Regions from separate parts of the Lysinibacillus sp. UBA6686 genome, predicted to be linked through region 1. Evidence: predicted binding sites of a transcription regulator. Region 1 holds the regulator's gene; the other holds the start of a gene.
The links. Region 1 encodes CtsR, which represses protease genes until heat stress. Its sites were predicted from a motif close to ATGGTCAATAAAGGTCAAACA; they were not measured.
Positions count from the first base shown of each region.

Region 2: the regulator CtsR is predicted to act here: its motif matches at 12,619-12,639, upstream of clpP (ATP-dependent Clp endopeptidase proteolytic subunit ClpP).

Region 1 is NZ_DKJS01000056.1:50,390-66,952, forward strand. Features, by position in the region: gene B2R82_RS14495 (ABC transporter ATP-binding protein) at 1-546, shown strand, start outside; gene B2R82_RS14500 (cupin domain-containing protein) at 707-1,204, shown strand; gene B2R82_RS14505 (DUF6904 family protein) at 1,245-1,964, opposite strand; gene rluF (23S rRNA pseudouridine(2604) synthase RluF) at 1,987-2,688, opposite strand; gene adh (aldehyde dehydrogenase) at 2,929-4,449, shown strand; gene B2R82_RS14520 (DUF779 domain-containing protein) at 4,471-4,830, shown strand; gene B2R82_RS14525 (DUF4003 family protein) at 5,272-6,240, shown strand; gene B2R82_RS14530 (aldehyde dehydrogenase family protein) at 6,285-7,712, shown strand; gene B2R82_RS14535 (acyl-CoA thioesterase) at 7,780-8,259, shown strand; gene B2R82_RS14540 (globin-coupled sensor protein) at 8,304-9,614, opposite strand; gene B2R82_RS14545 (hypothetical protein) at 9,939-10,148, shown strand; gene corA (magnesium/cobalt transporter CorA) at 10,425-11,384, opposite strand; gene B2R82_RS14555 (class I SAM-dependent methyltransferase) at 11,523-12,203, opposite strand; gene B2R82_RS14560 (DUF4870 domain-containing protein) at 12,332-12,637, shown strand; gene B2R82_RS14565 (CtsR family transcriptional regulator) at 12,891-13,361, shown strand; gene B2R82_RS14570 (UvrB/UvrC motif-containing protein) at 13,375-13,923, shown strand; gene B2R82_RS14575 (protein arginine kinase) at 13,920-15,029, shown strand; gene B2R82_RS14580 (ATP-dependent Clp protease ATP-binding subunit) at 15,019-16,563, shown strand, end outside.
Region 2 is NZ_DKJS01000054.1:38,127-54,689, reverse strand. Features, by position in the region: gene B2R82_RS14085 (ATP phosphoribosyltransferase regulatory subunit) at 1-344, shown strand, start outside; gene hisG (ATP phosphoribosyltransferase) at 337-960, shown strand; gene hisD (histidinol dehydrogenase) at 997-2,271, shown strand; gene hisB (imidazoleglycerol-phosphate dehydratase HisB) at 2,276-2,875, shown strand; gene hisH (imidazole glycerol phosphate synthase subunit HisH) at 2,872-3,504, shown strand; gene hisF (imidazole glycerol phosphate synthase subunit HisF) at 3,498-4,259, shown strand; gene hisIE (bifunctional phosphoribosyl-AMP cyclohydrolase/phosphoribosyl-ATP diphosphatase HisIE) at 4,256-4,873, shown strand; gene B2R82_RS14050 (tetratricopeptide repeat protein) at 4,964-6,487, shown strand; gene trxB (thioredoxin-disulfide reductase) at 6,707-7,651, shown strand; gene B2R82_RS14040 (8-oxo-dGTP diphosphatase) at 8,005-8,472, shown strand; gene rapZ (RNase adapter RapZ) at 8,483-9,376, shown strand; gene B2R82_RS14030 (gluconeogenesis factor YvcK family protein) at 9,381-10,376, shown strand; gene whiA (DNA-binding protein WhiA) at 10,442-11,389, shown strand; gene B2R82_RS14020 (HPr family phosphocarrier protein) at 11,504-11,761, shown strand; gene clpP (ATP-dependent Clp endopeptidase proteolytic subunit ClpP) at 11,942-12,532, opposite strand; tRNA gene B2R82_RS14010 (tRNA-Arg) at 12,843-12,917, shown strand; gene B2R82_RS14005 (basic amino acid ABC transporter substrate-binding protein) at 13,420-14,217, shown strand; gene B2R82_RS14000 (amino acid ABC transporter permease) at 14,305-15,009, shown strand; gene B2R82_RS13995 (amino acid ABC transporter ATP-binding protein) at 15,006-15,728, shown strand; gene B2R82_RS13990 (spore coat protein) at 15,784-16,398, opposite strand; gene B2R82_RS13985 (LemA family protein) at 16,561-16,563, shown strand, end outside.

The DNA.
Region 1 (16,563 bases):
GGAGGCATTATTGAATATGAGGGCTTCTCTATCGCAGGGAAGGCAGCTCAGTCAATTGTGAAATCTGGTATTTCCCATGTTCCTGAAGGACGTCGTGTTTTTGCCAATATGTCAGTAGAGGAAAACTTGGAGCTTGGGGCTTATCTTCGTAATGATAAAGCAGGCATAAAAAAAGATATGGACCACGTTTTTGAGCTATTCCCACGTTTACTAGAGCGTCGTAAACAGCAATCAGGAACATTATCTGGCGGTGAGCAACAAATGCTTGCAATGGGGCGTGCATTAATGGCAAAACCCAAGCTGTTATTAATGGATGAGCCTTCAATGGGGCTTGCGCCGCTCATGGTAAAAAATATTTTTAATATTATTGAGCAGGTCAATAAAGAAGGTACTACAGTATTGCTTGTTGAGCAAAATGCCAATATGGCACTGTCAGTAGCTAATCGAGCATACGTATTGGAAACAGGGCGTATTGTTCTTTCTGGTACAGCAAAAGAGCTACAAGAAAGTGAACAAGTAAAGGCAGCGTATTTAGGCGGTTTATAAGAGGGAAGGCATCTCAATGTAGAGGTGCCTTTTTTGCGTGTGAAAAGTCGGAAAAGTAATGGATAGAATGTTATAAGTGAAGGATAGAAACGTAAAAGAGACAGATAGCAGTAGCATTCTTCCTTTATAATTTGATATGGTGAATAAAAGGAGTGAGGTTATGAAGTATTCAGCGCAATATTTTATAGAAAAATTAAATTTAACGGAGCACCCGGAGGGAGGATATTATATATCTTCGTTTCGAGCTTCTGAGGATATAGCGGTTAGAGATGTGCAAAGACCGATTTATACTAGTATTTATTTCTTATTACGTTCGCAGGATATCTCTCATTTGCACCGTTTGACATCAGATGAGCTTTGGTATTATCATGCAGGAAGTCCTCTGACAGTACATATGATTTTTCCAGATGGTACATATGAGGCACGAAAATTAGGCTTAGATGTTGAAGCAGGGGAAGTACCGCAAATCGCTGTGCCGAAAAATACTATTTTTGGCTCCTCTGTAGAGGTAGAAGATACATTTAGCTTAGTTGGTTGCATGGTGGCACCAGGCTTTGATTTTGAGGACTTTGAATTATTTACACAAGATGAGCTTTTAGCTGATTATCCTCAGCATGAGGGGGTTATTCGAAAAATGGCTTATCCATCGATTCGATAAAGAAGTGCCGTCTCACAATTAGCTGAGACGGCACTTTTGTTTACCACAAAATTTTTTCAGGGTAATTGGTCTTTATTTCAATATCATGTAATGCCTTTTTTGTAGAAATGGCAGCTTCCATTAGCTGAGATTTGAGGGATACATACTCATCATCCTCTAACATTATGCGCAAAGCAAATGCTGCCAAATGGGCTTTCCGTTCCTCCCAGCTTAATTGAATATACTCTAGGTTCAGTACATCAATATACTGTGTAGCATAGCGGAATGTTAAGGGATTTTTCGTATGCAGCATTCTTAAAAATACTAAAAACTCTTCCTCATTTAGTTCTTGTTCAAGGCAATCAGCAACTGCCCCCTGGAATTTACGTATGGCAGCAACATCAATATTCCAATCAGAAGAATCGACTAACTCTTTGTGTAGTTGAATAAAATCATTTAATGCAATGGCCATAAAGATAAGCTCAGGCCAAAGTATCTCCGTTGAGAAATAGGCGTTTTTATTAGGGAAAATTAATTCATGCTGTGTCAGAATACTTTTAGTAAGGCCATTACTGACAAATTCCAGTTGACGCTCCCCCTTAGTAGCTTGGCGTAAATTGTAGCAAACATTCAAGATACGAAGACGAGAACCTTGATAATCATAATATTTATTTTCATCCCCTGTTATTTTGTGAATAGCATTGATGAGCTCATCTAAATCCCAAAAGTCACCACTAATACGTGCTCCTGTTAACAGTTCAGTACTTTGTATTGAAAGCATAATTCTCTCCCCTTACCATGCTTTATTTAGGTGTGTATTGAAGTAGTTTGAATAGTTCTGCTCGTTCCTTGTCCGTTAAATCACGCCATTGCCCAACCTTTAAATGACCAAGTTTGATATTCATGATACGAATTCGTTGTAGACGCTTAACGGAATAACCGAGAGCTGAACACATACGGCGTATTTGACGATTTAGACCTTGTTCTAAGATGATTTTAAAGACTTTATCTGATATTTTTTCTACATGGCATGGCAAGGTTGTCGTATCTAAAATATCTACACCAGCCCCCATTTTCTTGATGAATTGCTCCGTAATTGGTTTATCAACTTGCACAATATATTCTTTTTCATGATGGTTTTCTGCACGGAGAATTTTGTTTACTATATCTCCATCATTCGTTAATAATAATAGTCCCTCTGATTCCTTATCCAGACGTCCAATATGGAAAATTCGTAGAGGATGATTGACAAAATCAACGACATTCCCTTTTATATGACGTTCAGTTGTACTAGTAATTCCAACTGGCTTGTTTAAGGCAATATATACGAGCTGTTCCTCTTTTTTTACCTCTTTTCCATCAACACAAACAACATCACCAGCTTCGACTTTACTGCCAACAGTGGCGGCCTCTCCATTAATAGTTACTTTTCCCTCTTCAATCCATTTATCCGCACCACGACGAGAGACGATGCCAGTTTCACTTAAATATTTATTAATGCGCATATTGTTCTCCTATACATTTATATAATTTAAGTATACATTATCGTTGGTTACACCGTGAATGCTAGAAGCTTTTCTAGTAAAAATAAATTAATCGTAAAATTTTTAAAAAAGTTGAAATTATTTTTCGTTTCTGACAATATATTGAGTAAGAGGGTTTCTATGAAATTATTGTTATTTCGATATATAATAATAGTTTTTGTAGATATTTTCTCATTATTTTGTGTAAAGGGGAGAAGTAAAATGGTTTATGCATTTCCAAACACTGAAGGATCGGTAGTTCAATTCAAAGAGAAATATGATAATTATATTGGTGGAGAATGGACACCCCCTGTGAAAGGTCAATACTTTGATAATATCACTCCTGTTACTGGACAAGTTTTTACACAAGCAGCGCGTTCCACAGCTGAGGACATTGAACTTGCACTTGATGCAGCGCATGCCGCAAAAGATGCGTGGGGTAAAACATCCGCAACAGAGCGTGCAAACATTTTACTTAAAATTGCGGACCGTATGGAGCAAAATTTAGAAAAGCTAGCCGTTGCCGAAACATGGGATAATGGGAAAGCGGTACGTGAAACATTAAATGCAGATATCCCTCTAGCAATTGATCATTTCCGCTATTTTGCGGGTGCTTTACGTGCACAAGAAGGTGCAGTAAGCCAAATCGATAATGATACAGTTGCGTACCACTTCCATGAGCCTATTGGAGTAGTTGGTCAAATTATTCCTTGGAATTTCCCACTATTAATGGCTGTTTGGAAGTTAGCACCTGCACTTGCAGCTGGAAACTGTGTGGTGTTAAAACCTGCAGAGCAAACACCAGTTTCGATTATGGTGCTTCTTGAATTGATAGAAGATTTATTGCCATCAGGTGTCCTTAATGTTGTGAATGGCTTTGGTCTAGAGGCAGGAAAGCCGCTAGCATCTAGTCCACGAATTGGTAAAATTGCCTTTACGGGTGAAACAACGACAGGTCGCCTAATTATGCAATATGCTTCACAAAACCTTATTCCAGTTACATTAGAATTAGGCGGTAAGTCACCAAATATTTTCTTTGAGGATATTATGGATGAAGATGATGCCTTTTTAGATAAAGCAGTAGAGGGCTTTGTGTTATTCGCACTGAACCAGGGGGAAGTATGTACATGTCCTTCTCGTGCATTAATCCAGGAATCTATTTACGATAAATTTATGGAGCGTGTCTTACAGCGTGTAGAGGCCATTAAAGTAGGAAATCCACTTGATCCAAATACAATGATGGGTGCTCAGGCTTCAAGTGAGCAAATGGAGAAAATTCTTTCTTACTTAGATATTGGTAAGCAAGAGGGCGCTGAATGTCTAATTGGAGGAGAGAAAAACAATGTAGGTTCAGGCTTTGAAAATGGCTACTACATTAAACCAACTGTCTTCAAAGGGAATAATAAAATGCGCATTTTCCAAGAAGAAATTTTCGGTCCAGTTGTTGCTGTTACAACATTTAAAACAAAAGAGGAAGCATTAGAAATTGCGAATGATACATTGTATGGTTTAGGTGCAGGTGTATGGACACGTGATATGAATACAGCTTATAGATTTGGTCGTGGTATTCAAGCAGGACGTGTTTGGACAAACTGTTATCATGCTTATCCTGCACATGCAGCATTCGGTGGCTACAAAATGTCAGGTATTGGTCGCGAAAATCATAAGATGATGTTATCTCATTACCAACAAACGAAGAACTTATTAGTTAGCTACAGTGAAAACAAACTAGGTTTCTTCTAATCAGTAGGGAGGTGCATGAGCGTGGTCGAGCGTGTTTTAGCAACAGAAGAAGCGCTGGCACTAATCGAATTATTGCAAGAAAAGCATGGACCTGTTATATTTCACCAATCAGGCGGTTGCTGTGATGGATCTTCACCGATGTGTTATCCAGAGGGCGATCTTATATTAGGTGATCAGGATATTTGTCTTGGGGAGATTGGTGGAGCTCCCTTCTATATGCATAAAAATCAATATGATTACTGGAAGCATACACAAATAATTTTAGACGTGGTTGATGGTAGAGGTGGCATGTTTTCACTAGAGGGTGTTGAAGGAAAGCGATTTTTAACAAGATCAAGGGCCTTTTCCACAGAGGAATTAAAGGAATTGGGATTAATTTAAACCTTTATTGTACTAAAAATTGCTCCTTGTAGGATAAGCAAAAAAAGATGTAGGATCATGTATAAACAGCGGCAAAAGTGCAGTGCCGCTGTTTTTTTCTATGTTAATTTTTTTGAAAAAGTGTATGTAGGGCTATATTTCTTGGAGAGTTACGTAACAGTAAAAATTGCTGTATTCGGTCTTGTAGAGTTACTGTGAATAAAGATTTTTTTCTACTGGTTATGTTATTCAATATAATTACCTCCATTCGTATTTGTTATTTCCATTAAACCATATAAAATCGAGTAACATACATTACATTAAGCTTACTTTTTATGTTAATTGTTACAAACTGAAGATATTTTTTAGAATATAGAAGATAAGTGGAGATTGGGTGATCCGTTATCTGAATCCTTTCAATTGGATTTTACGTATATAATGGAAAAAAGGAGTGTACGGAATATGGATTATGCTATGATTGAAAATCAATTTACTCAAACAGTGGAAGCGGTTTCGAAGGCTGCGGGCTGGACAGTTGACCGTAAAATTATCTTAGCAATCGCTAGCAAATATGTGGCGTCAGGGAAGAGCTTTGATTCTGTTAAATATAAAGAAGTATTACAAGAAATGAAGAAGCAATCATCATGGATGTCCCCTTTAAGAACAACAGTTGGGTACAGCATTGCTGCAAACTTGATGGAGCAAGAGGATATAGAGCATGCTGTGAAAAATTTGCTAACAAACGTCTCAATAATGAAGGAAGCCAAATTTAGAAGTGGTAATTTTACCTTTATAGGAGCTCAGTTTTTAACTGAAGAGGAAAGCGGAAAACATGCACATGCACAGTCAGCGAGGGCTTTATTTGATGCAATTCGCAATCATCATCGATTTTTAACGTCCTATGAAGATATCCCATATGCTGTTTTATTGAGTAGCTCAATGGATGATGTTGAAGTACGGGCGGAAACGATGAACCGTTATTATAAAGAATTACGTACCTACAATTTTAATGCTGGCAATGAACTACAATGGTTATCACAGGTACTGACTTTCTTATCTCCTCAATACGATAATAAGCTGGTATCAAGTGTTGTGACGATTCGCGATACATTAAAAAAACAGGATGTTAAAGTTAAAACGATGCATTACCCATTGCTTGGTTTTTTAGCCATTCTTGAGGTAAATAATGTTCACCTTCAACAAATTATAGATTTATATCATGAATTAAAGGGCATGAAACTTTTGAAATGGCATCGTGAATTTGTATTATTTATGGCTATCCAAATTGCTATTTATGATATAGCTAAGGTGCAACAATCTTTATCCATGACAATCATCTCGTCTATTGAATTATTAATTCAAGCACAACAGGCTGCAATGTTAGCAGCGGTTACTGCAGCTACTGTAGCATCTAGTTCAAGCTCTTCGTGATAAAATAAAGAATGAATATGATTTTATGGAGGTGCAATTGAAGGATGAAGGAAACAAAACTTTGGATTAATGGTCAGTGGCAGAATGCACAGGAAACATATGAGCTAAGTTCACCATATAGCGGTGAGGTTATTGCAAAGGTTGCTAAAGCGTCAATTGCAGATGTTGAACGGGCGATAGAAGGTGCACAGGAGACATTCCAAACATTTAAAAAGACAACAGCTTACGAACGAGCAGAAATATTATATAAAGTTGTCCATATCATGCGACAGCGCAGAGAAGAATTTGCAGAAATTTTAGCCTTAGAGGCAGGTAAACCTTTATCAGCAGGTCTAATGGAAATAGAACGCACAATAGCAACCTATCAATTTGCGGCAGAGGGGGCAAAGCAAGCTAAGGGTGAAACAGTCCCAATGGACGCTGCACCTGGAGCAGGCGATCGTATTGGCTGGACAAAGCGTGAACCGATTGGGGTTATATCCGCCATTACGCCATTTAACTTCCCGTTTAATTTAGTAGCACATAAACTAGGACCTGCCTTTGCAGTAGGAAATACAGTTGTATTAAAGCCTGCAACACAAACACCATTAAGTGCAATTATAATGGCAGAAATTTTTCAAGAAGCAGGTTTGCCTGACGGAGCTCTTCAAATATTGACAGGTAGTGGTGGAGAGCTTAGTGATACACTCGTTACACATCCGCTTGTGAAAAAGGTGACTTTCACAGGAAGCGGTAAGGTTGGCTTGGGTATTAAAGAGAAGGTTGGTTTGCGCAAAGTAACGTTAGAGCTTGGTTCTAATGCTGCGGTTATTGTCGAACCTTCGACACCAATTGATAAAATTATAGCTCGTTGTGTTGGAGGTGCCTTTAATTTTGCTGGACAAGTTTGCATTTCATTACAACGAATTTATGTGCATTCTTCGATCATTGATGATTTTACAAAGGCATTTGTAGCGGAAACAGAAAAATTAGTGGTAGGAGATCCATTAGATAGAAATACAGATGTGAGTGCAATGATTCATCCAAATGAGGTGGAACGCATTCGCCAATGGATTGAGGAGGCAAAAGAACAGGGTGCGGTAGTCGCAACTGGGGGGACATTCACAGAAAGAACATTAACGCCAACTGTTATGACAAACGTTACTTCTGATATGAAAGTTGTTTGTCAGGAAACTTTCGCACCAATCGTCTCAATTGTTTCATATGAAACATTAAACGACGCTATTCGACTAGTAAATGAGTCAGAACTAGGCTTAAATGCAGGAATATACACGAATGTATTGTCAGATGCACTATATGCAGCAGATGAATTACAGGCAGGAGCAGTTATTATAAATGATATTCCGACATTTAGAGTGGATAATATGCCATATGGCGGCGTAAAAATGAGTGGCTATGGTCGTGAAGGGATTAAATGGGCTATAGAGGAAATGACAGACATGAAATTTATCACGATGAAAAAAACATTCTAATTTGCATCAACTTCTTTTCTGCGTTACGATGACGAAAGAACATTCATGAAGGGAAGTTGCAAAAATTATGACAAACAACGCTATGCCAATGAGTCAGTCACGTACTGTTCAAACGCGTCTCGTGTTACCGCCAGATACCAATAACCACAACTCCATTTTCGGTGGAAGAGTGTTAGCCTATATTGATGAAATTGCTGCTGTTACTGCAATGAAGCATGCTAAAGGACATGTAGTGACAGCTTCTATTGATTCTGTTGACTTTTTATCAGCCGCCCATGTAGGAGATATTTTAGAAATTGAAAGTATTGTTTCATCAACGGGCCGTTCTTCAATGGAGGTCTATGTTCGAGTTACTTCCAGAAACATTGAAACGGGTGAGGAGAAATTAACGACCGAATCATTTGTAACGATGGTTGCAGTAGATGATGATGGGAAGCCTAAGCCAGTTCCGGCAATCTACCCTGAGACAGATGAAGAAAAACGTCTTTTTGAAACAGGACCAGCTCGACGAGAGCATCGTAAACAAAAACGTTCATTACCACATTAAAGAAAAGGGAGATTGACAACCTGTCAATTTCCCTTTTTACGTTTTCACATGTTTAATTCATTCACCACATTAATAAGCGAGTCAGAAGAAGAGGAAACAAGTGTGGCACCTTGAGAGAGCTCAGTAATTAAATTTGAAATGGCAGAAATATCTCTTGATGTATTGACATATTGCTGCTGAATACCAGAGACAGCTTCAGCGATATCATTAAATGATTTGGATAAGCTATTTTGCGTGTCTACACTATGTTGAATTTTTTGATCCACATTAATAACAGAATTCGACATGGTTGTAATATTACTTTCCGTTTCTTTAATGAGATGGGAAACATTTTGTACAGCATTTTTTGTCTCTTCAGCAAGCTTTCGTACTTCCTCTGCTACAACAGCAAAGCCTTTACCATGCTCCCCAGCGCGTGCTGCCTCAATAGATGCATTCAATGCTAAAAGATTTGTTTGATCTGCAATACCTGTTACTAGTCCAACAATCTCGGAAATCTTTTGAGAGGAGGTGCGTAACTGATTCATTGTGACCTCAAGACCATTTACGCTTTGTAAAATAATTTGTATTAAATCGTTTTGCTCTTGTAACTGCTGTTGGCCACGTCTAGATTTTTCCTTCGTATCAGCAACAAAGCTTAAACCTTGCTTAGTGGCTACCGCAATATCATCTGTTTGAGAGGAGATAACTAATAGGGAAGCCGCTGTTTCATCACTAATAGCGTTCAGCTCCTCAGCTGTGCTTTGAATAGTTGTCACAAGTGCATGCTTTGTTTCATCTGCTGCTGTGCGTATACGTTCTTCCTCTTTTTCGTAGGCTTCAATGACAAGCTGTTGCTCAAAGTTAATAATTTTACAGAAGGCATTGATAGCGAGAATCGCATCATGCTTTGAAATATCTAATTTGTTAGCAAAGCTTGTAAATGTTGAAGTTAAAGACTGAAATGAGGCGATATACCATTTTGATTGAAGACCGATTCGAACGTGGGTTTCTGCAATTGCCTTTCGTTCGTCAATATAGGAGTCGTTGATACGGCTTTCAAAAATATCACTAAGGTGCTTATGTAAAGTAACCTTTAAACGATCAATCTGTGAAGTTCTATTAATAATATCTAATAAATCTTGACTTAAGCTAATGGCTGCATAGAATTGATCAACCATTTCAGGGATTAAATCCTTTGCTAAAGGCTGCAACTGTTTAATAATGGCTAAATCCTCAACCGTTAAATTTAAAAGTTGTAATTGTTTTTGAAGTTTTGGATGGTTAGAGATATCCAACTGTACATTTTTTTTATAGTTTTCAGGTGCTATTGTAATTGAGTAGCTTGAATTGTTCTTTTTTGTAAACCAACTCATTGTTGTTTGCTCCATTCTTTATAAATCCATTTTAAGTATATAAATTTAAAGTAAACTTAAACTATTTATCCTTATGTTGGAATTGCTACGTTTGTAAGTTTGCGAAATATATGGTATTTAATCTATTCTACTATTTTTTGTCGTATATTTGGTTAAAATTTTCATTTATTTCTATTATTTTTTTAATGACTATTGTTTAAATGTCATGAAATAGACGATTGAAAGAGTCCCAGGTGGTTTGTATTTAAAATGGGAAACCTGTAAAATACGAACTGTTTAGAAAGTAATAATTGAGCGTAAAAAGAGTGAGGAGGTATTATTTAAATGGAGAAGAAACGTTTCAAGTTTGTCATACCCGTGATGGTAATTGTCGCAATCGGTTCGGTTTATATGCTACGTAACTATTATGCTGAAGTGCCAGACGTGGAGCAGTTGCTAATTACTATTTGTGCAACATTAGTTTCTGGTGTACTTGCATACTTTTTATTCCCACAGCAAGGGGAAAACAAAATTGATGATCGTGGACCCTATTAATGTAGAGCAGGCATCCTAGATAACCTTCTAAGATGCCTATTCTATATTTATCTTCATTCAGCAAATGTTTTTTGTATCGAAAGCATAGCGGCAGATACAGAAGACTCCCACCTCTACAGGTGATGAGAAGAATGCGGTTTAGGTTCCTTTTCAGTGGGTGTGCAGACACCTACTGAATGAAGATAAAGCCCCCGGCGGATGTCACGGATTTTAAAAGGAATGAATTGTGAGGGCACAATTCAAAATCCGGACGCAATTACGCCAAGGCGAAATTGATTAAGGTTTAAATAATTTGAACCAGCCTTTCCATTTAAAGACCGCCAGCATAAAGATCACAATAAGTATCATAATAGCTAGGACGATAAAGTAGCTGTATTTGCCATGAAGCTCAGGCATATTGTCAAAGTTCATCCCATATACACCTGCAATAAAGGTTAATGGAATAAAGATTGTTGACACGATGGTTAAGGTCATCATAATGCCATTCATACGACTGGAGCTCATTGCCATATAGCTGTCGCGCATATCGGCCGTCAGCTCACGGTTGGATTCCACCATTTCTGTTAGCTTTAGCAAGTGATCATAAATATCTCCGAAATAAGCTCGTTCTGATTTATTTAGTGAGAATCGATATGAATTAAGAATCCGATATAATAAATCGCGCATTGGTAGAATTGTGCGCCGTAAATCAAGTAAGTCACTACGAAATTCGAATACGATTTTCATGGCATTTAGATTACTTTGATAGTTTAATTCATCTTCTAGTGCATTCAAATGATCCTCAATTTTATAGACAAGTGGGAAGTAATTGTCAACGATTTTATCGATTACCTGATAGGTTAAATACACTGTACCACGTTCCCAATTTTTCGGTTGCTTTTCTAGCATATTCTGCACTCTATCGATTTCGGGAGCAGTATTTTTATGAAAGGTTACAATAAATTTATTGGAAACAAAAATATTAACTTCCTCTGCTGCTAATTCTTCATTCACTCTATGAATAACAAAGAAATGGAAATCATCATAAAAATCGAGCTTTGGTCGCTGTAAACGCAATAAGCAGTCTTCTATAGCAAGTGGGTGAAAATGAAAAAACGTATCCAATAGCAGCTCTTCTTCAGTAGTAGGGCAATCAAAATCGACCCAATACCATTCAAAATGATTATTGTTTATTTCCTCGATAGGAAAACCCTTTATGAGTTGTTGATCCTTCGTAATCCCGATTGTGCGTATCACAGCGTTCACCCCAATTCTGTTGATTTTAACTTTCTAGGAATAATTGTCCTCATAGAGTAATACATTTATCTTCATCGAAAGCATAGAGGCAGCTACAAATGTCTTCTGTAGCGAAATTACACCAAGGCGAAATTATTTTTAGATTTCCTTATAGCATATCCATCCACCAAATAAAGTAGTGGCAAAAAATCTGGATGGTTTTGTAAATCCTGCCTCTTGAAGTAGTGTTAAAATATCCTGCTCAGGCATAAAAGAAAGGGAGCGTATGGATTTTTCCATATCTGCTACCTCTAAGGAAGATAGCTTTGTATGCTGCAGCCAATAGGCCCGCCATAAATCAAATTGTAGTTCGGTCTCTAAAGAGCCAGGCTGCCCGTATTTTGAAACAAGAACAAATGGTGCACCAGGCTTTAAATTATTTGCTATTTCTTTCAATGTTGCAAGCTTTTCTTGAGTCCCGTTGATAAAATGTAGCACTAAAATACAGCTAGCTGCATCAAACTCTCTAGAGGGTAACTTCGTTTCCAGCATAGTTCCCTGGTATAATGAAATTTGATTAGGCAAAGATTTTAATCGTTCCTCCGCTACATGTAACATGGCCTCAGAAGGATCAATGCCCACAAATGACCAAGTTGGCTTATGCTCTGCAAGTTGTAAAATTTCATTGCCGCTCCCAGAGCCAACTATTAGCAATTCCGCTTTCTCAGGTAGTGTGGATTGATAAAAGGTTTGTGTTAACCGTAGCATGGCATCGTAACTAGGTAATGTTCGACGAATACCCTTTTCGTATTCGTTTGCTAGTGTGTTATTAAATTCCATAGTGTCTCACATGCCTTTCCCAAAGAATTTTTTAAAAATACAACATACAATGAAACTATTCAGGGTATAGTTCCGTAAATAGTAGTACATAAAACAAAGGAAAATTTAAAAAAGAAGGGTTGATATAAATGGAAGCTAAATGGTCTAAGGTAATCATACACGCAAGTCCGTTTTTTGCGCCATGGTTAGTACCAATATTATTTTTCTTAATTAGTTCTGATGAGGAAGTAAAAGCTATTTCCATTCAAGCACTACTGTTCCAAATTATAATGGGTGTTTTAATTGCAATTTCTGTGGTACTAAGTTTTGTACTCGTTGGTTTACCATTCCTAATTATTTTCGGTATTATGTTGTTTGTCGTACCGATTATTGGAATTGTAAAGGCTTTATCTGATGAACCATGGCATTACCCAATTGTTGGTCGCTGGGTATAATTTTTATCGACGCAAGTATATGCTAATTGCATATGCTTGCGTTTTTTTCATCACGAAAAAGGGTACATTAGACATACGACCGTTAAGATATCTAGCATGAATAGCGATTTTTCAAGCGTTTGAATGAAAAAATGGTTGCTATTAATTTTTCTATAGGCGAAATCATTGCAATTATTTTCAAGCGTTTTGTATAATATACTCAAAGAAAGTCAAAGATAGTCAAAGTCAGTGAAGTAAGCGAGGTGTATTCCTAATGCGTAATATATCAGACATCATAGAAGGCTACTTGAAGCAAGTACTTGAATTAGGTGGAGAAGGGCATATTGAAATTAAGCGCAGTGAAATAGCTGATAAATTCCAATGTGTGCCCTCACAAATAAATTATGTGATCAATACTAGATTTACTGCCGAACGAGGTTATCTTGTTGAAAGCAAACGTGGTGGTGGTGGATACATACGAATTTTACGTGTCCGCGCGAATTCACAAATCGATTTGATTGACGATGTCCTCAGGCAGATAGAGGGAGGGGCATCGCAAACAATGGCAGAAGATTTAGTTTATCGGCTTATTGATGAGCAGGTAATTTCAAAGAGAGAAGCGAAGTTAATGTTAGCGGCAATTGATCGCTCCACTCTGGATTTGCCACTCCCATTACGGGATACCATTCGAGCAAGAATATTAAGAGCGATGCTAACAACAATCAAATATGAACAGCAAAAATAGAGAGGTGATGGAAATGATTTGCGAACATTGCAAGCAGCGTAATGCGACGGTAACTGTAACACAAGTTCAAAATGGACAAAAGGTAGAGCATCATTACTGTGACGTCTGCGCCTCGCAGTTCCATCCATTTCATGCAGAATTTAAACAAGAGCCTGTATCTATTCAACAGCTATTATCGAATTGGTTTGGCTCACCGACATGGCAACAACAAAAAGTGGATGAAAAACAACAGGCGCAGCCACAACCACAAACTTGTCCACAATGTGGCTTTACGTATAAACGATTTTTAAAAGAAGGGAAATTCGGTTGCCCTAGCTGCTATGACAGTTTTAGCGAGCACCTACCAAAGCTCTTTAATCGAATACAAGCAGGACCTCAACATATAGGTAAGATGCCCGGTGCTCATAGCAATATTTACGTCATTAAAAAACAAATAGAAGATATCCGTAAACTTATGAAAGTAGCTATAGATGAGGAACAGTTTGAGGAGGCCGCGAAACTGCGGGATGAAGTAAAGGAATTGGAGAAACAGCTACAATTTGAAGGTGGTGATGTGTCGTGATGATTGAATCGTTTTTAGAACGAGCTACACCAGCATGGATGAGCGTGGAGGACGATTATTCAGATATAGTCATTAGTACACGTATCCGTCTTGCACGAAATTTAGATGGCTATCGTTTTCCTCTGTCCTTTACAGAGAATGAGGCATTACAGGTAGAGCAGGCTGTAACACACGCTGTTCAGGATAGCACGAAACTACAAGATCATTACTCGTATTTTGCCGTCAAGGATTTAACATCCTTACAGCGTCAAATTCTTGTAGAAAAGCATTTAATTAGCCCTCAGCTTGCTAAAAAAGAACAGGTTGGCTCCATGCTATTATCTGATGATGAATCAATTAGTATTATGGTGAATGAAGAAGACCATTTACGCATTCAATGTATGACAGCGAGTTTTCAGCTGCAAAGGGCATATGAGCAGGCCAATAAAATTGATAGAGCCCTAGAAAAATCTTTACCTTATGCATTTCGTGATACTTTTGGATATCTTACAAGTTGCCCAACAAATATCGGTACTGGTTTACGAGCTTCCGTTATGATGCACCTACCTGCCCTTACATTAACAGCTCAAATGAGTCAAATTATTAATGCCATGACAAGGCTAGGAATGACAGTAAGAGGGATATATGGGGAAGGTAGTGAAAATTTAGGGAATGTTTACCAAGTGTCGAATCAGATAACACTGGGTAAAACAGAGGAGGATATTTTGGCTGACATTCAAAGCGTCGCCGAAAAGATTATTCAAAAGGAGCGACATGCAAGAGGTAGGCTAATGGAAAAAGCAGAGCTTGCTTTAGAAGACCGAGTATACCGTGCATTAGGTACTTTAACGCATGCTCGAATTTTAACGAGCGAAGAGGCAGCTACCTGCTTGTCCAATGTTCGTTTAGGGGTAGATTTACAGTTGATAGAAGGCATTAAGGCGACAACTTTAAACGAGTGTGTTGTCTGTATGCAACCAGGATTTTTACAACACTATGCAGGAGAGGTTTTACCACCTGCTGAGCGCGATCGCGTACGAGCGAAAATGCTTCGTGAGGCATTATTTCGTGAAAATATGAGTAAGCCTATTATAGGAAAAAAAGGAGAGGATTCATATGATGTTTAATCGTTTTACACAACGCGCACAAAAAGTATTACAGCTTGCACAGGAAGAGGCAATTCGTTGGAAACACGAATCAATAGGAACAGAGCATATTCTATTAGGGCTTATTCGTGAAGGCGGTGGTATAGCTGCGAAAGCATTAGAAGCCATCGATATTAGTCCTCAAACAATTGAAGCAGGTATCGAAGAGTTAGTTGGAAAAGGAAAAGAGGATGTGGGTCCGATTGTCCACTACACACCTAGAGCGAAAAAAGTCATTGAGCTATCAGTTGATGAATCACGCAAACTAGGTCATTCATATATCGGTACAGAGCATTTGCTATTAGCGCTTATTCGTGAAGGTGAAGGTGTGGCTGCTCGTGTATTAAATAACGCTGGTGTCGGCTTAAATAAAGCACGTCAGCAAGTGCTATTACTACTAGGAAATAATGATAATGCTCAATCTGGCCAACAAGCTGCCCAGGCTGCCAATACCCCTACATTAGATAGCCTTGCGCGAGACTTAACACAAATTGCTCGAGAAGGCTCTTTAGACCCTGTGATAGGTCGAAGCAAAGAAATTACACGTGTCATTGAAGTTTTATCTCGTCGTACAAAAAACAATCCTGTATTAATTGGTGAGCCAGGGGTAGGTAAAACAGCTATTGCTGAAGGTCTAGCACAGCAAATTATTAATAATGAAGTGCCAGAGATTCTTCGTGATAAACGCGTCATGACTCTTGATATGGGAACAGTTGTAGCAGGTACAAAATACCGTGGTGAATTTGAGGATCGCTTGAAAAAAGTGATGGATGAGATTCGTCAAGCAGGAAATGTTATTTTATTTATCGATGAATTGCATACATTAATCGGCGCAGGTGGTGCAGAGGGAGCAATTGATGCATCAAATATTCTAAAACCTTCTCTAGCACGTGGTGAGCTTCAATGTATCGGTGCAACAACATTAGATGAATATCGTAAATATATTGAAAAGGATGCGGCTTTAGAGCGACGTTTCCAACCAATACAAGTTGATGAGCCAACAGTTGAAGAAGCGATTCAAATTATCCAGGGCTTACGTGATCGCTATGAAGCACATCACCGTGTGAAAATTACAGATGAAGCGATTGAGGCAGCCGCAAAAATGGGTGACCGCTATATTTCTGACCGTTTCTTACCAGATAAAGCGATTGATTTAATTGATGAAGCAGGCTCAAAAGTACGCTTACGTTCATTTGCAGTTCCACCAAATCTAAAAGCGCTTGAAGATAAGCTCGAAAATGTGCGCTCTGAAAAGAATGCTGCAGTTTCTGGTCAAGAGTTTGAAAAGGCAGCCTCATTAAGAGATACCGAACAAAAGCTAAAAGATGAAATTGAAACGACAAGAAAGAATTGGAAGGAAGAGCAAGGGAAATCTGAATCAAAAGTTACAGTGGATGATGTAGCAGCAGTCGTATCTATGTGGACTGGAATCCCTGTATCAAAAATTGCCTCAGAAGAGTCCTCTAAGCTATTACAATTAGAGGAAGAGCTACACAAACGAGTGGTAGGGCAAGGG
Region 2 (16,563 bases), on a different contig from region 1:
TTGAAGTGTTTGCATTAGGAAGTGGATTTCCGTTAGGCAACGGTGGTCGTTATGACGGATTACTTGAGGTGTTTGGTTCAAAAGTAGGTGCTACTGGGTTTAGTATTCGCGTCGATCGCCTGTTAGAAACACTTAATGGACTCGCAAATGAGCGTGAAGAAGCAGTGGTTGTGCTTTTTGAGGAAGAGCAATTCGAGGAGGCGCTAGCAAAGGTACAGGTTTTACGAGCGGCAGGTAAACAGGCTACCTTGCAATTAAGAAGTAGCTTAATCGATGAAAAAGCATTTTTAGCTTATTTTTCAGAGGTAGTTGTTGTTGGACAGGAGGAAGTTGGCGGTGAATGAATTAACGATTGCTATGCCAAAAGGGCGCATTTTTGAAGAGGCATACCAAATGCTTTTAGAGGCTGGCTTTAATTTACCAGAAGAAGTAGAAATGTCCCGTAAATTAATGATAGAAATTCCTGAGGAGAAAATTCGCTTTATTTTAGCTAAGCCAATGGATGTGCCTGTTTATGTAGAACACGGCGTTGCAGATATTGGGATAGCAGGGAAGGATGTTTTATTAGAGCAGCAACGAGAAGTGCATGAATTACTGGATCTCAAAATTAGTACATGCTACATCGCTTCAGCAGGTCTGCCTAATACAACGATGAATGAAATAGCGCCAAGGATAGCCACAAAATACCCAAATATTGCTATGAAATATTATAAGGGGATTGGGGAGCAGGTAGAAATTATTGAGCTTAATGGGTCGATTGAATTGGCACCTATGATTGGCTTAGCAGATCGTATTGTCGATATTGTTTCAACTGGCCGAACGCTTAAAGAAAATGGTCTTGTGGAATATGAATTTATTACAGATGTATCATCACGGTTAATTGCTAATCCAGTAAGCTATCGTATGAAGGGAGACCGTATTATCGATCTAGTGAGACGCTTAAAGGAATGTGTTAACTAAAAAATAGAACCATGAAGATAAAAGGGGAGTAATCCTATGAAAATAACAAAGCTAACAAAGGGTATTTCTTTAAAGCGCCAGCTTGAAAGTGGTAATGAAGAACAGTTAAAGGTAGTACGACAAGTATTGGCAGATGTGCGAGCACAGGGCGACGCGGCTATACGTTTTTATACAGAGAAATGGGATGGCTTTGCACCTGAAAATTTACGTGTCACACAGGAAGAAATCGAAGAAGGCGCAAATGCGATAGATCCACAGCTTTATGCTGATTTAACAGAAGCTGCTCAAAATATTCGACTTTATCATGAGCAGCAAAAGCGATCAGGTTATCGCTTAGAGCTAGAAAATGGGTCATGGCTAGGGCAACGAATTACAGCGCTCGATGCAGTGGGTCTGTATGTTCCTGGAGGTATAGCAGCGTATCCATCGTCAGTTTTAATGAATGTTATTCCTGCGCAAGTTGCTGGTGTGAAACGCATTGTTATTTCATCTCCAGCAGGTCGAGATGGAAAGTTACCTCCGGGTGTACTTGCTGCGGCGCGAATTTTAGGTGTAGAGGAAATATATAAAGTTGGTGGGGCTCAAGCCATTGCGGCACTTGCATATGGTACGGAAACCATTTCGCCAGTTGATAAAATTACTGGTCCAGGAAATATTTTTGTAGCACTAGCAAAACGTGAAGTATTTGGTGAAGTATCGATTGATATGATTGCGGGACCAAGTGAAATTGCGGTGCTAGCAGACGATACTGCATTTGCGGATGAGGTTGCAGCGGATCTTTTATCGCAGGCGGAGCATGATCAGTTGGCATGTGCCATTTTAGTGACGACTTCTGAGCAGTTGGCTAAAAAAGTAGCTAATGAAGTGGAGAAGCAATTAACCACTTTACCACGTCAAGAGATAGCACGTGCATCTATTGAAAAATTTGGAGCGATTTATGTTGCTGAGAAAATGGCAGATGCAATTGATGCAGTTAATTCACTAGCACCTGAGCATTTAGAAATTGTAACAAAAAATGCTGAGGCTGTGGCTGAACAGATACGTCATGCGGGGGGGATTTTCATCGGACGTTATAGCTCTGAACCAGTTGGTGATTACTTTGCAGGGACAAACCATATACTGCCGACAAATAGTACTGCTCGCTTTGCAAGTGGCTTAAACGTCGATGATTTTGTGAAAAAATCAAGTATTGTTTTTTATAACGAAAAAACTTGGGCAGAAAATGCACCAAAAATTGCACGGCTTGCACGCATGGAAGGTCTAGAGGGGCATGCGCGTGCAGTGGAATCACGTGGATGGGAAAAGGAGTAGCACAATGACAGAAATAAAACGCTTTGCGAAAGTAGAACGAACAACCAATGAAACGCAAATCTCGGTAGCCATTGATTTAGATGGGGAAGGGAAGGCTGATATTAAAACAGGCGTTGGCTTTATGGATCATATGCTGGATTTATTTATCAAGCATGGACTTTTTGATGGAACAATTCAAGCGAATGGTGATACTTACATTGACGATCATCATACTACAGAGGACCTTGGAATCGTACTAGGACAAGCGATTCGTGAAGCACTTGGTGATAAAAAAGGCATTAAACGCTATGGCACAGCATTTGTACCAATGGATGATGCGTTGGCACAGGTTGTTGTAGATTGCTCTAATCGTCCACATCTAGAATACCGTGTACCACAATTAAAAGAAAAAGTGGGTAGCTTTGATACAGAATTAGTTCATGAGTTTTTATGGAAATTTGCTCTAGAAGCGAGAATGAATGTTCACGTCATTGTACCATATGGACAGAATACACATCATATTATAGAGGCAATTTTTAAGGCGTTAGCACGCGCGATTGATGCAGCAGTGGAAATTGATCCTCGTGTTAAAGGTGTGCCATCAACTAAGGGGCTGTTAACGTGAAAATAGGCGTGATCGATTATGGTATGGGTAATTTATTTAGTGTAGAGCAAGCATTAGTACGACTTGGCTGTGAGGTGGTTGTTACGGCTGATGAAAAAGCGTTGGATAAAGCAGATGCACTTTTATTACCAGGTGTTGGAGCATTTCCAGATGCTATGAAACGGCTTGCTGAGACAAAATTAGATAGCTATTTACAAAGGGTAAAAGCAGATAATCGTCCACTGCTGGGTATTTGCTTAGGTATGCAGTTGCTATTTGAGGAAAGTGAAGAGGTGACAGCGACAAAAGGCTTAGGATTTTTCAAAGGTAGCATCAAACGTTTTGCTGGTGTGAATGATGGTCAGGCATATCGAGTACCACATATGGGCTGGAACGAGCTAATCATGACTAATCGTCCAACTTGGCTAACAGCGTTGCCGCCAGCGAAGCATGTGTATTTTGTTCACTCCTTTTATGCAACGGACATAGATGACACAGAGCTTGTCGCTTATGCAGATTATCATGGAATAAGAGTTCCAGGTATTGTTACTACTGGCTCTGTAACGGGAATGCAATTTCATCCAGAAAAATCAGGTGAGCTAGGTGTGTTTTTATTACAGCAATGGTTGAAGGGGGTGGCTTCATGCTAACAAAGCGTATTATTCCATGTTTGGATGTGAAAGAGGGGCGAGTTGTGAAGGGAGTGCAATTTGTGTCTTTACGAGATGCAGGCGACCCAGTAGAGCTAGCCAAGTTTTATGATGAGCAGGGGGCAGATGAGCTTGTTTTTCTTGATATCTCTGCCTCACATGAAGGGCGTGAAACAATGGTGGATGTCGTGCGACAAACAGCAGCGACACTTGCTATTCCATTTACAGTAGGTGGTGGAATTCGCACATTGGACGATATGAAACGCATTTTACGTGCAGGCGCTGATAAGGTATCAGTCAATACTTCTGCTTTAGAGCGACCTGAGCTTATTAAAGAAGGATCTGACTTTTTTGGTGCACAATGTATTGTTGTTGCTATTGATGCGCGCTATAGTGATGAAGACGGCACATGGATGGTTTATACGCATGGTGGTCGCAACAAAACTAGTTGGCAAGCAACAGAGTGGGCAAGGGAAGCGGTTCGCTTGGGCGCTGGAGAAATTTTATTAACAAGCATGAATCAGGACGGTGAAAAATCAGGTTTTGATTTAGCCTTAACTAAGGCAGTGAGAGAGTCTGTAACAGTTCCTGTTATTGCTAGTGGCGGTGCAGGGAATGCCGAGCATTTTTACGAAGTATTAGCGGAAGATGTTGATGCAGATGCAGCTCTTGCCGCATCGATCTTTCATTACAAAGAAACGAGTGTAGCGCAAGTAAAAGAATACTTACGTGAAAAAGGAGTGGCAGTAAGATGATAGACAGCATTAAATTTGATGATAAAGGCCTTGTCACTGCAGTTGTGCAAGATGCCAATACAAAAGAAGTATTAACTGTAGCCTATATGAACAAAGAATCACTGAAAAAAACACTTGAATCAGGTGAAACATGGTTCTACTCACGTTCACGTCAGGAGCTTTGGCACAAGGGGGCAACTAGTGGTCATACACAAAAAGTAGTGTCCATGAAAGCAGACTGTGATGGAGATGCGTTAGTTGTGGAAGTACTCCCTGCTGGTCCAGCCTGTCATAATGGCACAACCTCCTGCTTTACAAAGCTTATTCAGCAAAATACAAAGGTTGGCTCTGTTGAGATTATTTCTAAGCTTGTTAACGTTATTGCAAAACGTGAGCAAGAAATGCCAGAAGGCGCATATACTACATATTTATTCGATAAAGGTATCGATAAAATTTGTAAAAAGGTCGGGGAAGAGGCAACAGAAGTTGTTATCGGTGCAAAAAATCGAGATGCAGAAGAGGTTAAATGGGAAGCGGCCGATTTACTTTACCATTTATTAGTATTACTGCAAGAACAAAAAGTAAGCGTTTTTGATGTGTTACATGTGTTAGAAAAACGTCACGAAGAGAAATAACAGCATATTGCTAATTGTATGGTATAATAAAGTTTACTGTGTAAAGGAACGTGAAAAACGTTCCTTATTTCTTGTTTCGGAGGAAATATTTTGGAAAAGAAACATCAAAAAGAGAATCTAACGAATGTCGTGTCGTTCATTCCAACAGGCGACTACTATTATAAAAAATCAATTCAAGCAATGAATAGTGGACAAATGAATAAAGCTTATAAATATTTACAGCGTGCGGTAGATCTAAGTCCAGATGATCCTATGATCTTATTGCAATTGGCAATCGTGGAGTTAGAGGGTCAACGTTTCGAGGAAGCGTATGATCTTCTTCGTCATGCCTATCAAATTGATCCAGAGAATCTAGAAATCATTTTTTATATGGCAGAGGTTTCAGGATGTGTTGGTATGATACAAGATGCTAAACGCTTTGCGGAGCAATATTTGCAAAAAGAGCCAGATGGTGCCTATGCAGATGAGGCGGCAGAAATATTAGAATTCGTTGCTTTTGAGCAGGATGATTTTGAGGAGCAAGATGGTACTGGCGAGGATTTATATCGACAGGAACAGGCGAGGCGTTGTATGGAAAAAGGGGACTTCCCCGAAGCTATTAATATTCTAGAAGAGTTAATTGAAGATCGACCAGATTTTTGGTCAGCTTATAATAATTTAGCACTTGCATATTTTTATGTCGGTGAGGCAGAACAGGCAAAGGCACTTTTAAATACTGTCTTGCGTGAAAATAAGGGAAATTTACATGCGTTGTGTAATTTAACCGTTATTGCATATTATGAAAAAAATGAAGAAGAATTAAAGGACCTTTTAAATGTACTTGTTAAAATTCAGCCTTACACTTGGGAACATCGCTACAAGCTAGGTGCAACATTAGCGTTAGTTGGGCAATACGATTTGGCCTTTAAATGGTTACGTAGTATGCAAAAACGTGGTTATATAGGGGATGCTGGCTTTTATTTTTGGTTATCCCATGCGGCATACTTCTCAGGACATAAGGAAATTTCTAAGAGTGCTTGGGAGCAACTATTAGAGCTAGATCCGGACAAAGAAGGCTTTGAACCTTGGCGTGAACAGGAAAATGTTTATGAGCTCGATGCATTAGAGCATGACCGTGATTATATTGTAGAAAAACTAGAGAGTAATTATACTAGTGAGCGTATTTTTGGATTGTTTTTATTGAGCTGTACAGCGCATAAGCAAGAAATTATTGCACATCCCAAATGGATAGACGTTGAGCAATATGGTTCGTTTGAAAAGTTATTCTTAGCATATGCACTTGGTCATCACTTTGATATGAAAAATAAGGTTGAGGCTAGTTTTTTACGAGCAGTAAGTGTGCCAGAAATTTTATTAGAACAGTATGGTAAGCTTACGGCCCTCATTGCACCAATGTTTCAAATGTGGTTTGTTCTCTGTGAGCAGGCACTTAACAGTAATTATCGTTTTACAAATCCAGCAGCTATTGCAGGAGCGAATGATTTTTTATTTCGCTCATCTCGAATGCTCAAGGTTACAAAAAAAGAGATAGCTCAGCAATATGGGGTATCTGTGGCGACTTTATCAAAGTATATTGATGAAATTTTAAAGTTCTTACCAAACGGTCATAAGTAACCTCTGAGCAACATAGTTGAATAACTTTTTACTTTCACATACGATGAACTTACAATCGTTATTAATAGGTAAAACTTCAAACAGTTAGAGTTGAGCCAATCAAGCTTTTCATGGGTAGTTGATTTCCTTCTTCATAATTGCATCACTTAAATTGGAGAGTAGGGGTCTTACTGTACATGTAGGCTGGATAAAAAAGTATTTGTGTAGGGGGAAGATTTTATGTCGGAAGAAAAAATTTATGATGTTGTAATAATTGGTGCAGGTCCTGCAGGAATGACTGCTGCTGTATATACATCACGTGCGAACCTTTCAACTTTAATGATTGAACGTGGTATCCCTGGTGGACAAATGGCAAATACAGAAGAAGTAGAAAACTATCCAGGATTCGATACGATTTTAGGACCAGAGCTGTCTACAAAAATGTTTGAGCATGCTAAAAAATTCGGTGCAGAATATGCTTACGGCGATGTTTCTGAAATTATCGATGGTGAAGAATATAAAACAATAAAATCAGGTGCGAAAGAATATAAAACACGTGCCATTATTATTTCTACAGGGGCGGAATATAAAAAAATGGGCGTGCCTGGCGAAAAAGAATTAGGTGGCCGCGGTGTCAGCTATTGTGCAGTTTGTGATGGTGCATTCTTCAAGCAAAAAAACCTAGTAGTCGTAGGTGGAGGAGATTCAGCTGTCGAAGAAGGGGTATACTTAACTCGCTTTGCTGAGAAAGTAACAATTGTTCACCGCCGAGATAAATTACGTGCACAAAAAATACTTCAAGATCGTGCCTTTGCAAATGAAAAAATTGATTTCATCTGGAATGCAACAGTGAAAGAAATAAATGAAGCTAACGGCAAAGTTGGTAGTGTAACATTACAATCTACTGTAGATGGAACAGAATCTGAATTTGTTGCTGATGGTGTATTTGTTTATATCGGAATGCTACCATTAACAAAGCCATTTGAATCTTTAGGTATTTTAAATGATGCAGGCTATATTTTAACAAATGAAAACATGGAAACAACTGTACCAGGTATCTTTGCAGCAGGTGATGTACGTGAAAAATCACTTCGTCAAATTGTGACAGCTACAGGTGATGGAAGTATTGCTGCACAAGCAGTGCAGCATTATGTAGAAGAATTATTAGAGAAAATTAATGCTTAATGTAAATAAAAGTTCCAAGGAAAAAAATACAATTTTTAACACGGTTTTAATATTGTTGTAACTTGAATGACATATAAAAGGTGTAATATATATTGTGTAATTAGCAATCCCCCTTTTATTTTGTTTAGTAGGTTGTTTCCGCCTAATATGGTGGGGCAACCTATTTTTGTTATGTTAGGATATTAATAATTGTGAGCGAGCTCTTTTAGATTCATGGATGATGACAAACTCATGATTACTAATAATACGATTAAAGTGAAAATTGCCAGGCACTAAAGTTCTGAATGGAGGACAAATATTGTTGGGTCTTGCTATAATGAAGGATAGAATGCAAAGTGATTAGAGGTGTGCCTATGCAAAGAATTGCAAACTTAATTGCCGTTAAAGACGGTCAAGTATTATTACTTCAAAAGCCTAGACGCGGCTGGTACGTAGCTCCAGGTGGAAAAATGGAGTGCGGCGAATCCATCTATGAGGCTGCTGTACGTGAGTTTCAGGAGGAAACAAATGTCACACCATTAAATGCGCATTTAAAAGGTGTTTATACAATGGTTATTAAAGAAAATAATGCAGTCGTTGATGAATGGATGCTTTATACGTTTGTTGCCAAGGATATAGAAGGTATACCTTTTGATGAAACGAGAGAAGGCAAGCTTGCATGGCACCCAGTAGAGGATTTAAACCATTTGCCAATGGCTGAAGGTGATCGGACAAATTTACAATTTGCTATCTCACAATCAGGCATTCAGTATGGAACATTTGAATATACGACTGATTTTGAATTATTGCATGAAAAAATACAAATATCAAAAGAACAATAAAAGGAGCTGCATGACAGTGGTGGTTGAAGGCCAACAAAGAACACATGAATTGGTTATTATTACAGGAATGTCTGGAGCTGGAAAAACAGTAGCTATTCAAAGCTTTGAGGATTTAGGGTATTACTGTATTGATAATTTACCACCGGCGTTACTTACAACTTTTTTAACCCTCCTTAGGGATTCGGGAAAAAATACTACACGTATTGCAGCTGTTATGGATATGCGGGGCGGTGACTTTTTTGATTCTCTTATTGGTGCTCTTGACCATATACAAAAAGAAGGGAATATTGTTGTACGCATATTGTTCTTGGATGCAGATGATGCAACATTAGTTAGACGCTATAAAGAGACAAGACGTTCGCACCCATTAGCTGTCAATGGCTTACCATTAGATGGTATTCAACAAGAGCGTATTTTGCTCTCTGAAGTGAAAGGGCGGGCTAATTTTGTCTATAATACGTCTACTATGAAGCCTAAGGAACTACGTGAAAAAATCGCCAAAGAGTTTGCGAGTGATTCAGATCATGTTTTTTCGGTTAATATTATGTCCTTTGGATTTAAACATGGTATGCCAATAGATGCAGATTTAGTGTTTGACGTGCGTTTTTTAAAAAATCCCTATTATGTTGAAGAGCTGCGTCCTAAGACGGGATTACAGACGGAGGTATCCTCTTATGTTTTAGCGCTTGAGGATACACAAACGCTTATTCAAAAATTGAAGGATTTATTTGAATTTATGATACCTCTATATAGACAAGAAGGAAAATCACAGCTTGTTATTGCCTTTGGTTGTACGGGTGGACAGCATCGCTCGGTAACATTAGCAGAGTATTTTGGGGCATATCTAAGTGGAAAAGAGAATACGGTTATAACGCATCGTGACATCAATCGAAGAAAGGATTGAGTGAATGGGGAAAAGGCACACTAAGCTAGTTGTTATAGGTGGTGGTACAGGGCTTTCTACATTACTAAGGGGGCTGAAGCATCATCCATTCGATATTACTGCTATTGTAACAGTAGCGGATGATGGTGGCTCTTCAGGGCGCTTACGGGATGATTATGATATACCACCACCCGGCGATGTCCGAAATGTTATTGCTGCATTATCGGATGTTGAGCCACTTGTAGAGCAAATGTTTCAATATCGCTTTTCGGCATCACAAGATTTACGAGGGCATTCATTAGGCAATTTAATGCTCACTGCTTTAACAGAGATTACAGGTGATTTTAACCATGCCATTAGTGAAATGGGAAAAGTGTTAAAGGTCCATGGTCGTGTTATACCAGCTGCCAATAAAAAAATTAATTTACATGCAGAGCTTGAGGACGGTTCTACAATCGAAGGTGAATCTAAAATTCCAACGGCTACAAAACGCATTAGTCGTGTTTTTTTAGTGCCTGAAAATGTGAAACCGTTACCAGAGGCAATACGAGCAATCCAGCGTGCGGATTATATTTTAATTGGTCCTGGTAGCTTATATACGAGTATTATACCTAACCTGCTTGTCAAAGAAATTGGTGAAGCTGTTGTAAGAGCTAAAGGAAGAAAAATTTATGTTTGTAATTTAATGACTCAAAAAGGTGAAACCATTTCCTATACAGCAGGAGATCATGTAAAAGCAATTTACGAACATGTTGGCGCTTCCTTTATCGATTCTATTTTAGTAAATGAAGAGAAATTACCACATCCTGTACAGGAGCTTTATAAGGAAGAATGTGCGGAACCTGTAACATTTGATGTGGCAAAACTTGAAAGTATGGGATTAGAGGTTATTAAGCGAGATATTGCTACAATTCGATCAGATGGGACGGTTCGTCATAATGCGACAAACGTTGCTAAATGGCTTGTAGAATACGCAAATATTTATAAACAAAAAGTAAACAATCCAAAAATACAATCATAAAGCGCTTATTGTATATGATAAGATGGCATATACATAGAACTGAAGTTGAAAGGGGGGCACGTGATATGTCTTTTGCTTCTGAAACAAAAAAAGAATTAACGCAAATAGAAGCGGACAATCATTGTATGAAAGCAGAAGTATCTGCCCTAATTCGTATGAATGGTTCATTATCCTTTGCGAATAAACAGTTAAGCTTAGACGTACAAACTGAAAACGCTGCAATTGCAAGAAGACTCTATACGATTATGAAAAAGTTGTATCCATATAATGTAGAGTTACTTGTTCGAAAAAAAATGCGTTTGAAAAAAAATAACGTATATATTTGCCGTGTAAGAGATGGTGCGCGCGAGCTACTAATTGATTTAGAAATCATCTCAGACGACTTTCAATTCAATCATACGATTTCTCCAAAGCTTATTAAAAAGAGTGGTCAAAAAAGAGCATATTTACGAGGTGCATTTTTAGCAGGCGGCTCTGTTAATAATCCAGAAACGTCAGCCTACCATTTAGAGATTTATTCGTTATATAAAGAGCATGGCGAGGCTTTAATGGATGTTATGAATGAATTTGATCTAAATGCTAAAACAATAGAACGGAAAAAGGGCTTTGTGACCTATTTAAAAGAGGCAGAAAAGATTTCTGATTTTCTTAATATTGTAGGAGCACATCAGGCAATGATGAAATTTGAGGATGTCCGTATATTGCGAGATATGCGGAATAGCGTTAACCGTATTGTTAATTGTGAGACAGCAAACTTAAATAAAACAATAGGTGCTGCATTGCGTCAGGTTGAAAATATTCGATTTATTGAAAATTCCATTGGCCTAGATCAATTACCAGAAAAGCTTCGAGAAATTGCACGTTTACGAGTAGAATATCAAGATGTCACCCTAAAAGAACTGGGTGAAATGGTATCAAGCGGAACGGTTAGTAAATCAGGTGTCAATCATCGTTTACGGAAAATCGACGAAATAGCGGATGCATTAAGACGTGGAGAAAAGATTGGTGGTTAAGTTTTCATACTTTTCAGGTATGAATGTGATGCGTAAACACATATTGTTCTTTTGCTAGTAAGTAAGGTAAGATAAAACTAATAAGATGAACGGTAGTAAAGGGGAGTTTTGAGAATGACCGAGAGAAGAGTCCAAGTCAAATTAAAATTAGGACTACAGGCTAGACAAGCAGCATTATTTGTTCAAGAAGCAAATCGCTTTAGTGCAGATATCTTTCTTGAGAAGGATGAGAAAAAAGTTAATGCTAAATCCATTATGGGTGTAATGAGCTTAGCTATTGCTAAAGGAACAGAAGTAGTTTTAAGCAGTGAAGGTAACGATGCTGAGCAAGCGGTTACAGCATTGGCAGAGTTAATCGAAAAAGAAGATTAAATATAAAGACTGTCCAATAATTGGGCAGTTTTTGTGTTCTATTTACCGAAAATGGTGGATAGCGGAGCTAATGTGACGGATAGAAATGTCAAAGTGACGGATGAAAATGACAAAATGACGGATAGAGCGTTAAAATAAAGAAAGACATCTCAGAACTAAATCTGAGATGTCTGTACTTTGTTATTTACGGTCGCTACGGTCCATAATATGGTCGATTAAGCCATATTCTTTTGCACGTTCAGCTGTCATGAAGTTATCACGATCTGTATCTCTTGAAATGACTTCAAGCGGTTGCCCAGTGCGTTCTGATAAGATACCATTTAATTTTTCACGTAGGAATAAAATACGTTTAGCAGCGATTTCAATCTCAGTTGCTTGACCTTGTGCGCCACCTAATGGTTGGTGAATCATTACTTCTGCATTTGGTAAAGCGAATCGTTTACCAGGCTCACCTGCTGCAAGTAAGAATGCTCCCATAGATGCAGCCATACCAATACAGATTGTTTGTACTTGTGGCTTAATAATTTGCATTGTGTCATAGATAGCCATACCAGCAGTGATTGATCCACCTGGAGAGTTAATATAAAGTGAGATATCTTTATCTGGATCTTCAGCTTGTAGGAATAGAAGCTGAGCTACAATTGAGTTAGCCACGTTGTCATCAATCGCACTTCCTAAAAGGATGATGCGGTCTTTTAGTAGTCGTGAATAGATGTCATATGCACGTTCACCACGGCTTGTTTGTTCAATAACTGTAGGAATTAAATTCATGTTAAATCCTCCTTAATAAAACTAAATTCGAATACTCTTGCTGAAAACTTCCGTTGTATTTCAGCTGTATCCCTATCATACACATTATAGTCAGGGAAGGTCAAATATTAACCCTGCTAAAGTGAAATAAAAAAAATAAATTGTTTTTTGCATTCTATAGTTGAATTGTTGGCAATACGTTTGTATAATAGTTAAGGTCATAGATTAAAGTACGGTACACTATTTTGCGGGTATGCTTCAAAAAATGAGGATTATCTACATCATGCTTTTCATAAAGCCTAGAGTGAGTACTTTTTTTTTGTGTTTAATTGCCCTCGTGGTGTAATGGATAACACGTAAGATTCCGGTTCTTGCACTGGGGGTTCGATTCCCTCCGAGGGCGCCATTTTATTGATTATTTTATTACCTTTTATAGCTCGATTCTCCTAATAAGTAGTTTAGCAGCCTGCTTAGTGGAGAAAGAAGGGAAAATAGTGGAAATACTGCCCTAATTGGCATTATTCCCGTATTTGTTCCATTCAAACCTTCAAAAAAGCAACAACTCCAAATTATTTTTTAGTGGACATACTGTACGTGAGGACTAGCCATCTAGTCGAAAAAAAGAATCCTATCTGAGGGGATTCTTTTTTTTTGCCCAAAACTATCTAATTTTGGCATGATTAGTTGATGTATAAATATTCATTTTTAATGCTATTTTCAATTATTCATACCGTTTTTTGCTAAAAAAACACATGGAAATAAATTTTTATGAAAAAATAATTACTTTTATACGAAAAGTTATTGTCTATTAGCAATAATGTTACTATAATTGACCTAATAGTCTAACATTTCCGAATTGTGAAAAATGAAGTCGTATTTCGGAAAAACTTATTTTAGGGGGAAATGCTATGAAAAAAAGAGTATCTATGTTACTTATGCTCGTGGCAGCACTAATGCTAGCTCTAGCAGGATGTGGCACGAAGGAAGATAAATCATCAGGTAGTGCACCGGCAGAGGATGGCGGAAGCGGTAAAAAAGTTTATAAGGTAGGTACAGAGGCTACTTTCGCTCCGTTTGAATCGATTGACGATAAGGGGAATATAGTAGGGATTGATGTCGATATTTTGCAGGCTATTGCAGATGAAATGAACTTTGAGGTAGAATGGCAAAATATTGGCTGGGAGCCTGTATTCCAAACAATTAAAAATGGTGAAACAGATATTGGGGCATCCGGAATTACAATTACAGAAGAACGTAAACAATCATTCGACTTTACAGAACCATACCATGAATCTCAATTATTTATTGTAGTAAAAGAAGATTCAAAGATTAAATCACTGGCAGAATTAAAAAATAAAAAGGTTTCCGTACAAATCAATTCTACTGGACATACAGCAGCGAAAAAGCTACAGGGTGATGCTAGTACAAATATTATGGCATTTGAAAATCAACCAGTTGCTATCCAAGAAATGCTAAATGGCAATGTAGATGCTGCAATCGGTGATAATGCAGTAGTTAACAAGTATATCCAAGCACATCCAGATCAAAAACTAAAAGTAATAGAAGATGATGCATTTGATAAAGAATATTATGGCTTCATGGTTCAAAAAGGAAATAAAGAGCTCTTAAACCTATTAAATGAGGGTCTACAAAAGATTAAAGAGAACGGTAAATTAAAAGAGATTACTGGCTCAGACTTTAAGTAAGAAAAGAATGAATGGTGCCCCTAGCATAGCCTTATGCTAGCGGCTTCATATTTTTTCGTAACTTTTTAGGGGAAATGGGGTTTTCGGATGGACATCTTTGACTTACGCTGGGACATAGTCTGGAACTACCGAGATATGTTTATACGTGGTATTGGCGTAACACTAATTTTGACACTCAGTGGTTATTTTGGTGGTATTTTTTTAGGATTATTTTTAGGGCTCGGAAAATTATCAACGAAAAAATGGATTTATTGGCCATGTAAGCTTTATGTTGATTTATTCCGTGGAACACCAATGCTAGTGCAAATTTTATTAATTCATTTAGCCGTAATACCTACGATTTTTGGACACTCTTTAGGCTATATGGTGTCAGGGATCACGGCACTTATATTAAACTGTGCAGCCTATAATGCAGAAATCTTCCGTGCCGGCATTCAAAGTATTGCGAAAGGTCAAATGGAGGCAGCTCGATCACTTGGCTTAACACATAACCAAGCGATGAGAAAAGTCATTTTACCACAGGCATTTAGACGAATGATTCCACCGTTAGGGAATGAATTCATTGCGCTATTAAAGGATTCCTCTCTAGTAACCGTTATTGCAGCTCCAGATATTTTATATGCAAGTAAAGTAGTAGCAGGAGCTAGCTTCCGATTCTGGGAGCCATACATTGTTGCAGCATTATTATATTTAGTTTTAACGTATGGTGTAACAAAAATTGTGGCATTTATCGAGAAGCGATTCAGTAATAGTTATGTCCCTCGTAAGGTAGAAGGGCGGGAAGCGCGATGATTAAAATTCAGAATTTACACAAATATTTTGGCAAGCTGGAAGTATTAAAAGGTATTGATTATGAAATACAAGAAAAACAGGTGGTTTGTGTAATAGGACCATCTGGTTCAGGAAAAAGTACCTTTTTACGCTGTATTAATATGCTCGAAGAAGTGACAGATGGTGCCATTTATATTGAAAATGTGAAGATTAATGATCCTAAAACAAATATAAATGCAATACGTGCAGAAGTGGGCATGGTGTTTCAACAATTCAATTTATTCCCGCATATGACGGTTATTGATAATGTGACAATGGCACCAATGCAAATTCGTAAGATGAGTCGTGCCGATGCAGAAGCATTAGGACATGAGCTTCTTAAGAAGGTTGGTTTAGATAGTAAGGCATACAACTACCCTGAACAGCTTTCAGGTGGTCAGCAGCAACGAGTAGCTATTGCTCGCGCTTTAGCAATGAAACCAAAAGCCATTCTTTTTGATGAACCGACGTCAGCACTTGATCCAGAAATGGTAAAAGAGGTATTAGATGTAATGAAGAATCTAGCAGCTGAAGGAATGACAATGATTGTCGTTACACATGAAATGGGCTTTGCACGTGAGGTAGGCGATCGTGTGGTCTTTATGGATGGTGGCTATATTGTGGAAGAAGGAGCACCAGAGGAAATTTTCGGAAATCCTCAAAATGAACGAACAAAAGCATTTTTAGGAAAAGTTTTATAACCTAAAAGTAAAGCAGTCTCAGGTGATTTAAATCACATGTGAGACTGCTTTTTTGTTAATGAAGAGGATTTGTAGTTGTACCGAATGAATCAAGTATTGTACGCATATCTTGTTGCGAATATTGAGGTACTTGATAGTAGCCATGTTTATTTTGGTAAATAGATAATTCGTATGCCATTTCAATACAGTTGGGAATACTATCTGCAACAACACGACGAACAACAGGGTTTGTAGTCTCAGTTGCAGCAGCCGTCATACATTTGGCTGTACCTTTTTGGGCACCTAATAAGAAGCCAGAAATTGTTTCATCATTCATTTCATTTGCATTTTGCATTGGTTTTTTAGGTTGCCCAGGATTTAATCCATAAGTAAAGTTATTGCCTGTCTCCATTTGGTAACGTCCAGTTGGAACCGATGGATCATGTCCAGTTTTAAAAGATTCCACAATAGTGTTATACATCCCTAAAGTGAAGTTATATTGGCGATCCAAAATACTAAGTAACTCAGGGTCCTTAACATGTGGACGTAGAATAATGGATTGATTCATACCAGCAATGATTTCGCCAAGTGTTTCATGCATGTCCATAACTTCATGTCCACCATGATTTAGACTTTGTTGTTGGTTGAATGATGGTTGGTTAGCTGATTCATTGTGAAATGATTGTGACAAAAAAAACGCCTCCTAAATGTTATTTTGTTGCAGTATTTAGTATGTCTAATTAGATATATTTCATACGCTATAACTACATTTGCATATATGTAGAATAGAGATGTTTTTTTTGCAGCACATTAGAGGTAAGGAAAAGTAAGTGTGTAAAGGAGGGAATTTCATTTG